3 regions of the Metapseudomonas furukawaii genome follow, and region 1 is predicted to be linked to each of the others. Evidence: predicted binding sites of a transcription regulator. Region 1 holds the regulator's gene; each other region holds the start of a gene.

Region 1 (4,195 bases):
TGCTGCCACCCGGCACGTTCACCAGGGAACGGCCGGGGGTCAGGATTTGCTCAAGTCGGATCATAGGGAGGGAGGGTCAGCGGGCAGTGGCACCCTGCTGGCGGTTCAATTGCTTCTCCTTGTGCTTGATCAGTTGGCGATCCAGCTTGTCGGTAAGCAGGTCGATGGCGGCGTACATGTCTTCATGTTCCGCGTTAGCAACGACTTCGCCGCCGGCGATGTGCAAAGTGGCTTCGATTTTCTGTTTGAGTTTCTCGACATGCATGATCACCTGCACGTTGGTGATTCTGTCGAAGTGGCGCTCCAGACGGTCGAACTTCTCGACAACGTAGTTGCGCAGGGCGTCGGTCACATCCAGTTGATGTCCACTGATGTTGACTTGCATACCGCTTTCTCCTTATTGCCCGTGTATAAGAGACAGGCTAACGGGCCTGCCACCGGAACACTTTGGCGTGGGTCAATTTCCGCGTCACATCAATCGCTTTCGTTCGCTGGAAGGCGCTATTCCGAGGGATTCCCGGTACTTGGCGACTGTGCGACGGGCCACTTGAATGCCCTGTGCCTCCAGTAAACCAGCGATCTTGCTGTCGCTCAACGGCTTTTTCGGATTTTCCGCTGCAACCAGTTTCTTGATGATGGCGCGGATCGCGGTAGACGAGCATTCGCCGCCTTCCGAGGTGCTGACGTGGCTGGAGAAGAAGTACTTCAGCTCGTAGATACCGCGGGGGGTGTGCATGAATTTCTGGGTGGTCACGCGCGAGATGGTGGACTCGTGCATGCCCACGGCTTCGGCGATGTCGTGCAGGACAAGGGGCTTCATGGCCTCGTCGCCGTACTCCAGGAAACCGCGCTGGTGTTCGACGATCTGGGTTGCCACCTTCATCAGCGTCTCGTTGCGGCTCTGCAGGCTCTTGATGAACCAGCGCGCTTCCTGCAGCTGGTTTCGCATGAAGGTGTTGTCGGCGCTGGAGTCGGCGCGCCGGACGAAGCCGGCGTAATGGGGATTCACTCGCAGGCGGGGTACCGCCTCCTGGTTCAGCTCCACCAGCCAGCGTTCATTGTGCTTGCGGACGATGACATCGGGTACCACGTACTCGGGCTCACTGGCCTCGATCTGGGAACCGGGGCGGGGATTCAGCGCCTGGATCAGCGCGATGATCTGCTTGAGCTCATCCTCCTTGACCTTCATGCGCCGCATCAGCTGGCTATAGTCGCGGCTACCGAGGAGGTCGAGGAAGTCGCCGACCAGTCGCTGCGCTTCGGTCAGCCAGGGCGTGGTGGCGGGCAGCTGGCGCAGTTGAAGCAGCAGGCATTCGCGCAGGTCGCGGGCGCCGATGCCGGCGGGTTCGAACTGCTGGATGCGATGCAGCACCACTTCGACTTCGTCCAGCTCGACACCGAGTTCGGGGTCGAAGGCGTCGACGATCTCGGCCAGGGACTCCTCGAGGTAGCCATCGTTGTTGATGCAGTCGATCAGGGTGACGGCGATCAGGCGGTCGGTGTCGGACATGGGGGCCAGATTCAGTTGCCACAGGAGGTGGCTCTGCAGGCTCTCCCCGACGGAGGTGCGGGAGGTGAAGTCCCACTCGTCATCATCGTTGCTGGGCAGGCTGCTGGCGCTGGTCTGGTAGACGTCCTCCCAGGCCGTGTCCACCGGAAGCTCGCTGGGGATGCGTTCGTGCCATTCGCCATCTTCCAGGGGCTCGTTGCTGCCCTCGGCGCTGGACTCCTGGAAGCTCGTGTCCTGGCTGCCGGTGTTCGGCGACTGATCCCCTTCGGCCATGGGATCGGAGGTGTCGAAATCCTCGCCATCCTCCTGCCGTTCGAGCATGGGATTGGATTCCAGCGCCTCCTGGATTTCCTGCTGGAGGTCCAGGGTGGAGAGTTGGAGAAGGCGGATGGCCTGTTGCAGCTGCGGTGTCATCGTCAGCTGCTGGCCCATCTTGAGGACTAGCGATGGTTTCATGGCAGAGGGCTTGGGACCTTATTCGCCGGCGCATTCGCGCCATCCACTACAGGGCGCCGAAGCGCCGCCAGGAAGCAAATTATATGCCTGACCTTGAAGGAAATTCCTAGTTCCCGCAAGCCATCTTGTAGGTGAGCGAGCGGGAAACTACAGCCTGAACTCGTGGCCCAGGTAGACTTCCTTCACCAGTTGGTTGGCCAGGATGGCCTCCGCATCGCCTTCGGCGATCAGTTGGCCGTCACTGACAATGTAGGCGGTCTCGCAGATGTCCAGGGTCTCGCGCACGTTGTGGTCGGTGATGAGGACGCCGATGCCCTTGGCCTTGAGGTGATGGATGATCTGCTTGATGTCGCCTACGGAAATCGGGTCGACGCCGGCGAAGGGTTCGTCGAGGAGGATGAACTTCGGCGCCGTCGCCAGTGCGCGGGCGATTTCCACCCGACGACGCTCGCCACCGGAGAGGCTCATGCCGAGGCTGTCGCGGATGTGGCTGATATGGAATTCCTGCAGCAGGCTTTCCAGTTCCCGGCGGCGTCCGGCGCGGTCGAGTTCCTTGCGGGTCTCGAGGATTGCCATGATGTTGTCCGCCACGCTGAGCTTGCGGAAGATCGAGGCTTCCTGCGGCAGGTAGCCGATGCCCGCTCGGGCGCGGCCGTGCATGGGCTGGTGGGTGACGTCCTGCGAGTCGATCAGGACGCGGCCCTGGTCGGCCCTTACCAGGCCGACGATCATGTAGAAGCAGGTGGTCTTGCCCGCGCCGTTGGGGCCGAGGAGGCCGACGATCTGACCGCTGTCAATGGACAGGCTGACGTCGCGGACCACCTGACGGCTCTTGTAGCTCTTGGCCAGGTGCTGGGCTTTGAGAGTCGCCATTACTGTGCTTTCTGCTCTTTCTTCTTCGGCTGGATCACCATGTCGATCCGCGGGCGCGGCGTGGTGACGTTGCCGCCCGTGGCGCGGCCGGCGTTTACGATCTGGCGTTGGGTGTCATAGACGATCTTCTCGCCTTCGAAGGTATTGCCTTCCTGAACCACCTTGGCCTGGTCGAGCAGGATGATGCGCTCGTTGGCGGCGAAGTACTGGATGGTGAGTCCGTAGGCCTTGACGATCTGCTTGTCCACGGCAGGCTTCTGCTCGTAGTAGGCGGGCTTGCCCACGGAGGTGAAGACTTCGATGTCGCCGTTGGCATCCTGGGTGATAGTGACGGTGTCACCGGTGATCTTCAGCGTGCCTTGGGTGATCACCACATTTCCCCGATAGACCGCTACGCCTTGCTTGTCGTCGAGCTCTGCGCTGTCGGCCTGGACGCGAATCGGTTGCTCGCGGTCGGACGGCAATGCCCAGGCGGCGGCACTTCCGAGTGCGGTGCCCAGGCTGAGCAACAGGGGGAGGGTATTAACGAACCTCATGCTGGCCTCTTACGTTGGACTGCAGGATCATCCTGCTGTCATTCAAGTACGCTTTCATTCCTTGTGCCGTGGTCACCCCATTGGCCGCGTCGATTTTAACGGCTTGCTGGGTCTGCGCATATTCCTGATCGGGGAATACGGTCAGCCGGCTGGTGGTCAGGATGGTGGGACGGCCCTTGGCGTCGGTGCGGGCCACCCTGACCTGGTCGATCAGTTCCACCTGCTTGCCTTCGGGGCCTACCTCGCCACGCTCGCTCTGCACGTGCCAGGGATAGGCGGTGCCGCGGTGCAGCAGGAGGTCGGGTTTGGTCAGCAATGTGACATCGGTGGCCTTGATATGTTCGAGGCGCGTGGCGGTCATTTCGTAGTGCAGCTTGCCGTCTTCCTGGAACTGGGTGCTCTTGCCGTTCTCGACGTAGAAGTCGATGGCATTGTCTCCGCCTGCCGCCTGGGGGCGGTCCATGAAGCTCTCGGGGCGGATGTTCCAGTAGCCAAGGGCGATGAGCAGGGCGGCGATGGGCGTCAGGATCAGCGCCGTGCGTAGGTTCTTGGACATGGTCGGCCTCACAGGTAAGCGGCTTGCGCAGCTTCCAGCGCACCCTGGGCGCGCAGGATGAGTTCGCAGAACTCCCGCGCCGCGCCTTCGCCGCCGCGGGCCTGGGTCACGCCGTGGGCGTGCTGGCGCACAAAGGCGTCGGCGTTCGCCACCGCCATCCCCAGGCCTACCCGGCGGATGACCGGGAGGTCGGGCAGGTCATCGCCGAGGTAGGCGACCTGGTCGTGACTCAGGCCCAGTTCGGCGAGCAGCCCATCGAGCACC
Region 2 (4,195 bases), 1.4 Mb from region 1:
CCGGGGTGGATCTTGTTCTGGATGCCGTCCAGGCCGGCCATCAGCAGGGCTGCGAAGCACAGGTAGGGGTTGGCAGCCGGGTCCGGGAAGCGCGCTTCGATGCGGCGGGCTTTCGGGCTGTTGACGTACGGGATACGGATGGAAGCGGAACGGTTGCGGGCGGAGTAGGCCAGCATGACCGGGGCTTCGAAGCCGGGTACCAGACGCTTGTAGGAGTTGGTGGACGGGTTGGTGAAGCCGTTCAGGGCCTTGCCGTGCTTGATGATGCCGCCGATGAAGTACAGGGCGGTGTCGGACAGGCCGGCATAGCCTTCGCCCGCGAAGGTGTTCTTGCCATCTTTGGAGATGGACATGTGAACGTGCATGCCCGAGCCGTTGTCGCCGTACAGGGGCTTCGGCATGAAGGTCACGGTCTTGCCGTAGGCGTCGGCCACGTTGTGCACGCAGTACTTCAGGGTCTGAACTTCGTCAGCCTTGGCGACCAGGGTGTTGAACTTCACGCCGATCTCGTTCTGGCCGGCAGTCGCCACTTCGTGGTGGTGAACTTCGACCACCAGGCCCATTTCTTCCAGGGCGTTGCACATGGCGGTACGGATTTCGTGGTCGTGGTCGACCGGCGGTACCGGGAAGTAGCCGCCCTTCACGCCCGGACGGTGGCCCTTGTTGCCGCCTTCGATGTCGGCGTCGGTGTTCCAGGAAGCCTGTTCGGAGAAGATCTTGAACATGGAGCCGGAGATGTCGGACTTGAACTTCACTTCGTCGAAGATGAAGAACTCCGGCTCCGGACCGACGAACACGGTGTCACCGATACCGGTGGACTTCAGGTATTCCTCGGCGCGGCGGGCGATGGCGCGCGGGTCGCGGTCGTAGCCTTGCATGGTGCTCGGCTCGATGATGTCGCAGACCAGGATCAGGGTCGGCTCTTCGGTGAAGGGGTCCAGGACGGCGGTGCTGTCGTCCGGCAGCAGGATCATGTCGGAGGCTTCGATACCTTTCCAGCCGGCGATGGAGGAGCCGTCGAACATCTTGCCGTGCTCGAAGAAATCGTCATCGGCGTCACGGGCCGGCATGGTCACGTGCTGCTGCTTGCCCTTGGTGTCGGTGAAGCGCAGGTCAATCCACTTCACGTTGTGTTCTTTGATCAGTTGAAGCGACTTCGACATGTTGTCCTCCAGGTGGATGGGGGCAGGAACCTTGCCTCCCAAAAAAGTTCGGGGTGAAGCCGGAGCGGGATAGTCCGCCAGGGCGACCTGCCTCACAAGGGAGCAAATTGCGTGCCAGTGCCCCGGAATGGGCAGGAGCCCCAAAACTCAAGCCTGGCGGGGCCTCTGCTCCGATTGGGCGCAGATTTGCGCACCCTTTTCGTGCCTGTCGTGGCGCAGGTGAACCAATTTGGTGCGTTGCGCGATTCATTGAATGATTTTGGTCAAAGCTTGAACAATTTCCGCTATAATCCGCGCCCCTCTTTTTCGGCCGCTCCCGCAAGCGCTGTTTTCATGAAACTCATCGTCAAAGTCTTCCCGGAAATCACCATCAAGAGCCGGCCGGTGCGCAAGCACTTCATCCGCCAGCTCTCGAAGAACATCCGTTCGGTCCTCAAGGATCTTGATCCGGAACTCGAGGTGACCGGCGTCTGGGACAACCTGGAGGTCGAGACCCGCCAGGCCGACCCCAGGCTGTTGCGGGAAATGATCGAGCGCCTGGTCTGCACGCCGGGCATCGCGCACTTCCTCGAGGTGCACGAGTACCCCTTGGGGGACTTCGACGATGTGCTGGAGAAGTGCAAGCTGCATTACGCCGACCGCATTCCCGGCAAGATCTTCGCCGTGCGTTGCAAGCGTGCCGGCAAGCATGAATTCACCTCCATGGAGCTGGAACGTCATGTCGGCAGCCGCCTGCGCCAGGAGTGCAACGCCGCCGGCATCTCCCTGAAGAATCCGGAAGTGGAAGTGCGGATGGAGGTGCGCGACCAGCGCCTGTTCGTCATCCACCGCCAGCACGACGGCATGGGCGGTTATCCGCTGGGCTCCCTGGAGCAGACCCTGGTGCTGATGTCCGGTGGCTTCGACTCCACCGTCGCCGCCTACCAGATGATGCGTCGCGGCCTGATGACCCATTTCTGCTTCTTCAACCTGGGTGGCCGTGCACACGAACTGGGCGTGATGGAAGTCGCCCATTACCTCTGGGAGAAGTTCGGTCGTTCCCAGCGCGTGCTGTTCATCAGCGTGCCCTTCGAGGAAGTGGTGGGCGAGATCCTCAGCAAGGTGGACAACAGCCAGATGGGCGTCGTGCTCAAGCGCATGATGCTCCGTGCCTCCACCCACATGGCCCGCAAGCTGACCCTGGACGCGCTGGTCACCGGCGAGGCCATCTCCCAGGTGTCCAGCCAGACCCTGCCCAACCTCTCGGTGATCGATTCGGCCACCGACATGCTGGTGCTGCGCCCGCTGATCGCCAGCCACAAGCAGGACATCATCGATACCGCGACCCGCATCGGCACCGCCGAGTTCGCCAAGCACATGCCGGAGTACTGCGGCGTGATCTCGGTGAACCCGACCACCCGCGCCAAGCCCGGCCGCATCGAGCACGAGGAAGCGCAGTTCGACATGGCCATCCTCGAGCGCGCCCTGGAGCGCGCGCGCCTGGTGCCCATCGACCGGGTCATCGACGAACTCGGCCAGGACCTGAAGGTGGAGGAGGTGCGCGAAGCCCTGCCGGGCCAGATCGTCATCGACATCCGCCACCCCGACGCCCAGGAGGACGATCCCCTGGAGCTGCCGGGCATCGAGGTCCAGGCGCTGCCGTTCTATGCGGTCAACAGCCGCTTCAAGGACCTGGACGCCAACCGCCAGTACCTCCTGTACTGCGACAAGGGCGTCATGAGTCGCCTGCACGCCCATCACCTGCTGAGTGAGGGGCATGCCAACGTCCGGGTCTACCGACCCGAAAGCCTGAAGCCGGAAGCGGGACGCTCGAAGTGAAAAGAGCCTGCCCGATCAACCGAAACGTCATCTGGCGTAGCCATCCTCCCGACCGGACCGTGCCGCCACTTCCAGCTTTCAGCTTCAAGCCTCCCGCTTTCATCTAGGACCCAAGACTGTGATCGAAAAACTGAGAAACATCGCCATCATCGCCCACGTTGACCATGGCAAGACCACCCTCGTCGACAAGCTGCTGAAGCTCTCCGGCACCCTCGACCGCAAAGAAGCGGAAAACGAGCGCGTGATGGACTCCAACGACCAGGAGAAAGAGCGCGGCATCACCATCCTGGCGAAGAACACCGCCATCAAGTGGAACGGCTACAACATCAACATCGTGGACACCCCCGGCCACGCCGACTTCGGCGGTGAGGTGGAGCGCGTGATGTCCATGGTGGACTCCGTGCTGCTGGTGGTAGACGCCCAGGACGGCCCCATGCCGCAGACCCGCTTCGTGACCCAGAAGGCGTTCAAGGCCGGCCTGCGTCCCATCGTCGTGGTGAACAAGATCGACCGTCCGGGCGCGCGTCCCGACTGGGTCATCGACCAGATCTTCGACCTGTTCGACAACCTGGGCGCCACCGATGAGCAGCTCGACTTCCCGATCGTCTACGCCAGCGCCCTGAACGGCATCGCCGGCCTCGACCACGAGAACATGGACGACAACATGGACGCCCTGTTCCAGGCGATCATCGACCACGTCCCGGTTCCGGACGTCGACGTCGACGGCCCGTTCCAGATGCAGATCTCCCAGCTGGACTACAACAGCTTCCTCGGCGTGATCGGCATCGGCCGCATCGCCCGCGGCAAGATCAAGACCAACACCCCGGTGGTCGCCATCAGCGACGACGGCACCAAGCGCAACGGTCGCGTGCTGAAGATCATGGGCCACTCCGGCCTGCAGCGCGTCGAAGTGGCTGAAGCCGAAGCCGGCGACATCGTCTGCGTCAGCGGCATGGAAGAGCTGTTCATCTCCGACACCCTGTGCGACCCGCAGCACGTCGAGGCCCGCCCGCCGCTGACCGTCGACCAGCCGACCGTGAGCATGACCTTCCAGGTCAACGACTCGCCCTTCGCCGGCAAGGAAGGCAAGTTCGTCACCAGCCGCAACATCAAGGACCGCCTCGACAAGGAGCTGCTGCACAACGTCGCCCTGCGCGTCGAGGCTGGCGAGTCCGCCGAGAAGTTCAAGGTCTCCGGCCGTGGCGAGCTGCACC
Region 3 (4,195 bases), 1.2 Mb from region 1:
CAGCTGCTATCTCGGACACCCTGCAGGCCCTGCCATTTGGGAAAACGGGCGATGCTGTCACGACGCGCTCAAGGTATCGGAGTGCTGTCTCGCGATTGGATTCGTGCTCTGGGGCCTGTGAGTGGATAAGCCGTCCCCACTGGATATGTGGGCACTCGCCGGCCACCAGGGTGGCTTTGCTCTCGATAGCGCATGACAGCAGCAGCTTTGCGATGTCGCTACTCTCGATGAAGCCCTCCTGATCGCCCCAGAACACGATTGTCGAGTACTGCTGCTTGCCAGGAAGCTGTTGGAGCTCAAGCAAGTATCGATATCGCTCCTGGTACTTAATCTCGGCCACGATGGCGAAGCGACGCTTCGTGTTGTCCTCGTCGGTGTATAGCCATTTCTTTTTCCTACCGTTGATTTCCGGGGGGTAAACATTGACTGGAATATTGCCAACGGTAGAGAGGTCGACCAGGACCACTCGGTAGCAAACGCTTGCCTGGGTGTATACCTCCATCCATCTCAGCCTCTGGATAACCGCGGAGTGCCCAAGGTCATTGGGCGAGGCGTCAATATCGGCGAGCTTTTTGGGAGTATCACCTGGATGCCGACTGTCTTTTTTCTGCCTCAACGCCCCGCTTATCCCGGTTCTTGCGACAGGGCCACCTGTGCCTTTCCCCGGTACCACCGATCCAGTCGAAATTGGCGCAGGTGGCAGCAAACGAGCTTTCGTGGTGTCACTCCGGTCCTCTACGAGCTCCCTGCTATGAGGGATTACGTCGACATCGTTGAACGCAGGAAACCGCTCATCAATGGCCGGGTCTTCGATGGAGTTGCTCGATTCACCGGTAGGCGGACGATCCGAGAGCGTATCGGGTGGGGTGTCGTTATGCCCTTCGATTGCGCCATTCGGAGATGATCCATCCGTGGGAGACGGATCTGGCTTGGCATCGGTTTCGCGCCCGGTCAGAAGGCGCTGGCATGGTGGTGGGCACTTACATGACAGGATCCGGGTGATCATCTTCCTTGTGCGACCGGGCGTTTCTATCTGCCGGTACAGGAACTCTGTTTCAGCCTCGACATCGATGGGTGGTACGACGCTAACGAATGCGGGGTTTCCGGATGCGTTCCTAACCGTCCAAAGCAGGTGCAGGCTTTTCGCTTGCTTCATGGCATAGGGGCTGAAGGCGAAGCGGCTCAGATAGCGTGCATCGGCGTCTCTGACCCTTTTCCGCAGCATCATGGAGCCGGTGCCATCTTCGTCCAGCTTCTCGTTGTAAAAGAGATTGCTATGGGGATCGAGGATGCTCCCGTCGAACAGGGCTCGGGTGAAGCTATCGGACGTTGCGTAGAAGAACCGCAGGACCTCTGCAGCAGGGATGATGAGGCTGTAGGGGTCACCATCCTGCCCGATACCTAGAAAGTAACCGTTGAAGTCATCATCGGCCGGCGGAGTGCCAGTCTTGCTTGGGGGGATGATGAGTTGGTCATTTTCAGTGGCCAGGCGGCGGAAGATTCTGAGATTGCTTGGTGCGTAGTCGAGGAGTTCGTTTCCCTGTCGGAGCTTTGGCTGAAAGCGTTCTTCCTGAGAGATGTATCCGTCGACGACGACTGCCTCGTGGTAAAGCAGCGGCATTTCACCCACGGGCACCTGGACGATCTTGCTCTGATTTTTTTCTAGATTTCGCAGCTTCACCAGGAAGCGGACATCGGACGAGATATTGCCGGGGGAAGGTGTGTGAGGTGCGGTTGCGCCGAATGCAGCGATCCGCCAAACCCCGCCCAGTGCTAGGGATTCATGTCTTACAGCCCCCAACGCGCCCTCTCTGATTATCAAATAGCACTAGTCTATTTTCACTCGAGATGGACTCATTATCAAATAGCGTTGTTCTTAATACTTGGGCAGGTCGGCGGGGGCGAGGTTGAGGGTGATGCGCCTGGGAGCGAAATCGAAGCCGCTGTTGAGGATGGCGCTGCGGACGCGGTCCTTGCTCTCCTTGACGGCCGTTTCCGGCAGGCCCACCAGGGTCAGGGACGGCAGGCCGTTGGCGATGTGCGCCTCGACGGTGACGGCGGGGGCTTCGACGCCCACCTGCGCGCGGCTGTGGACGATGGCCAGGGACATGGATCACTCCTTGATCGGTCCGCCGGGCCGGAGCGGGATTACTCCGTGGTCGGCGGGTTCACTTTGGCTTCCAGCTCCAGGACCTTGGCTTCCAGGGCCTCCAGGCGGGCGCGGGTGCGGGCGAGTACCACCATCTGGCTGTCGAACTCGTCGCGGCTGACCAGGTCGAGCTTGCTAAAGGCGCTCTGCAGCAGGACCTTGAACTGGGCCTCCACTTCGGCGCGGGGCAGCGGGCTGTCGGCGCTGAACAGGCGTGAAGCGGTGGCGGCTAGGGTGTCGAGCAGGGCTTTGGGCGGCAGCATGGTGGGTATCCGTAGGTGAATGGAGGCGAGTCTACCACGGGGCCCGGCGCCCGGTTCGGGAACACGGGACTGCACACTTTTTGAGCGGTGCGATGGGGCGCCATGCACTCCTTTGGTGCGATGAGGGCGGTGCCGAGAGGGCGTGTAACCGGCACTGCGCCACTATCTGCTTGAAAAGACGAGCTTTGTTTGGATCTGGCAAGGATTCTGCTACGTCGGGAGTGACGCATGCACCGATGCAGTTCCGGTGCACCAGGCGAGGCGGGGGAGTGTTTCGCCAGAAGCGGTTGGTTGAGGTCGGAATGCCGTGCCAGGGCGGTCCGACGCGTTACAAAAGCCAGACACTGCGCTTAGACTTGCTCCGGGTTCGCGTTTTTCCTGGGGCAAGTCAACCAAACACGGGAGAGAGTTTCATGAAGCTAGTCACCGCCATCATCAAGCCTTTCAAGCTCGACGACGTGCGTGAGTCGTTGTCGGAGATCGGTGTGCAGGGCATCACCGTCACCGAGGTCAAGGGCTTCGGGCGTCAGAAGGGCCATACCGAGCTGTATCGCGGCGCTGAGTACGTCGTCGACTTCCTGCCGAAGGTGAAGATCGACGTGGCCATCGCCGATGACCAACTGGACCGCGTCATCGAGGCGATCACCAAGGCTGCCAACACCGGCAAGATCGGTGACGGCAAGATCTTCGTCGTCAATCTGGAACAGGCCATCCGTATCCGTACCGGCGAAACCGGCACAGACGCGATCTAAGCCTCCGAACCCCAACGCCCCAGGAGAAAACAACATGACTCTGCGTAAAGCCGCAGGGCTAGGAGCCCTTTTGTCCCTCGTTACCCCCGGCCTGGCCATGGCCGCCGACGAGGTGGTGCTGAACAGCGGTGACACCGCGTGGATGCTGACCGCGACCGCGCTGGTTCTTTTCATGACCATCCCCGGCCTGGCCCTGTTCTACGGCGGCATGGTGCGCTCCAAGAACATCCTGTCGGTAATGATGCAGTGCTTCGCCATCACCGGCCTCATCAGCATCCTCTGGGTCGTCTTCGGCTACAGCCTGGCGTTCGACACCACCGGCATGGAAAAGGGTGTCGTCAACCTCAGCTCCTTCGTCGGCGGCTTCGACAAGGCCTTCCTCAGCGGCCTCGGCGTCGACAGCCTGGTGGCGGCCTTCCCCGAGAGCGTGTTCATCACCTTCCAGATGACCTTCGCCATCATCACCCCGGCCCTGATCGTCGGTGCCTTCGCCGAGCGCATGAAATTCTCCGCGATGCTGATCTTCATGGGCGTCTGGTTCACCCTGGTCTACGCCCCGATCGCCCACATGGTGTGGAGCGGTGATGGCGCCCTGATGTGGGACTGGGGCGTGCTGGACTTCGCCGGTGGCACCGTGGTGCACATCAACGCCGGCGTGGCCGGCCTGGTTGCCTGCATCGTGCTGGGCAAGCGCAAGGGCTACCCGACCACCCCGATGGCTCCGCACAACCTCGGCTACACCCTGGTGGGCGCCGCCATGCTGTGGGTCGGCTGGTTCGGCTTCAACGCCGGCTCCGCCGTAGCCGCCAACGGCACCGCCGGCATGGCCATGCTGGTCACCCAGATCGCCACCGCCGCCGCCGCCCTGGGCTGGATGTTCGCCGAGTGGCTGACCCACGGTAAGCCGAGCGCGCTGGGTATCGCCTCCGGCGTGGTGGCTGGCCTGGTCGCCATCACCCCGGCCGCCGGCACCGTCGGCCCCATGGGTGCCCTGATCATCGGCCTGATCGCCGGCGTGATCTGCTACTTCA

The links. The regulator sigma-54, encoded in region 1, starts transcription at its own class of promoters, with help from an activator protein. The targets are predictions, from matches to a motif close to ANTGGCATNNANNTTGCTNT.
Region 2: the regulator sigma-54 is predicted to act here: its motif matches at 1,263-1,282, upstream of glnA (glutamate--ammonia ligase).
Region 3: the regulator sigma-54 is predicted to act here: its motif matches at 2,607-2,626, upstream of glnK (P-II family nitrogen regulator).

What each region holds. Positions count from the first base shown of each region.
Region 1 covers NZ_AP014862.1:1,039,717-1,043,911, forward strand. The annotation lists gene ptsN (PTS IIA-like nitrogen regulatory protein PtsN) at 1-64, opposite strand, end outside; gene hpf (ribosome hibernation-promoting factor, HPF/YfiA family) at 77-385, opposite strand; gene KF707C_RS04825 (RNA polymerase factor sigma-54) at 470-1,966, opposite strand; gene lptB (LPS export ABC transporter ATP-binding protein) at 2,114-2,839, opposite strand; gene lptA (lipopolysaccharide transport periplasmic protein LptA) at 2,839-3,375, opposite strand; gene lptC (LPS export ABC transporter periplasmic protein LptC) at 3,362-3,931, opposite strand; gene KF707C_RS04845 (KdsC family phosphatase) at 3,940-4,195, opposite strand, start outside.
Region 2 covers NZ_AP014862.1:5,820,714-5,824,908, reverse strand. The annotation lists gene glnA (glutamate--ammonia ligase) at 1-1,163, opposite strand, end outside; gene thiI (tRNA uracil 4-sulfurtransferase ThiI) at 1,497-2,981, shown strand; gene typA (translational GTPase TypA) at 3,100-4,195, shown strand, end outside.
Region 3 covers NZ_AP014862.1:5,980,063-5,984,257, reverse strand. The annotation lists gene KF707C_RS27680 (hypothetical protein) at 1-1,822, opposite strand, end outside; partial or broken gene KF707C_RS27675 (magnesium chelatase domain-containing protein) at 1,883-2,110, opposite strand; gene KF707C_RS27670 (accessory factor UbiK family protein) at 2,149-2,412, opposite strand; gene glnK (P-II family nitrogen regulator) at 2,826-3,164, shown strand; gene KF707C_RS27660 (ammonium transporter) at 3,199-4,195, shown strand, end outside.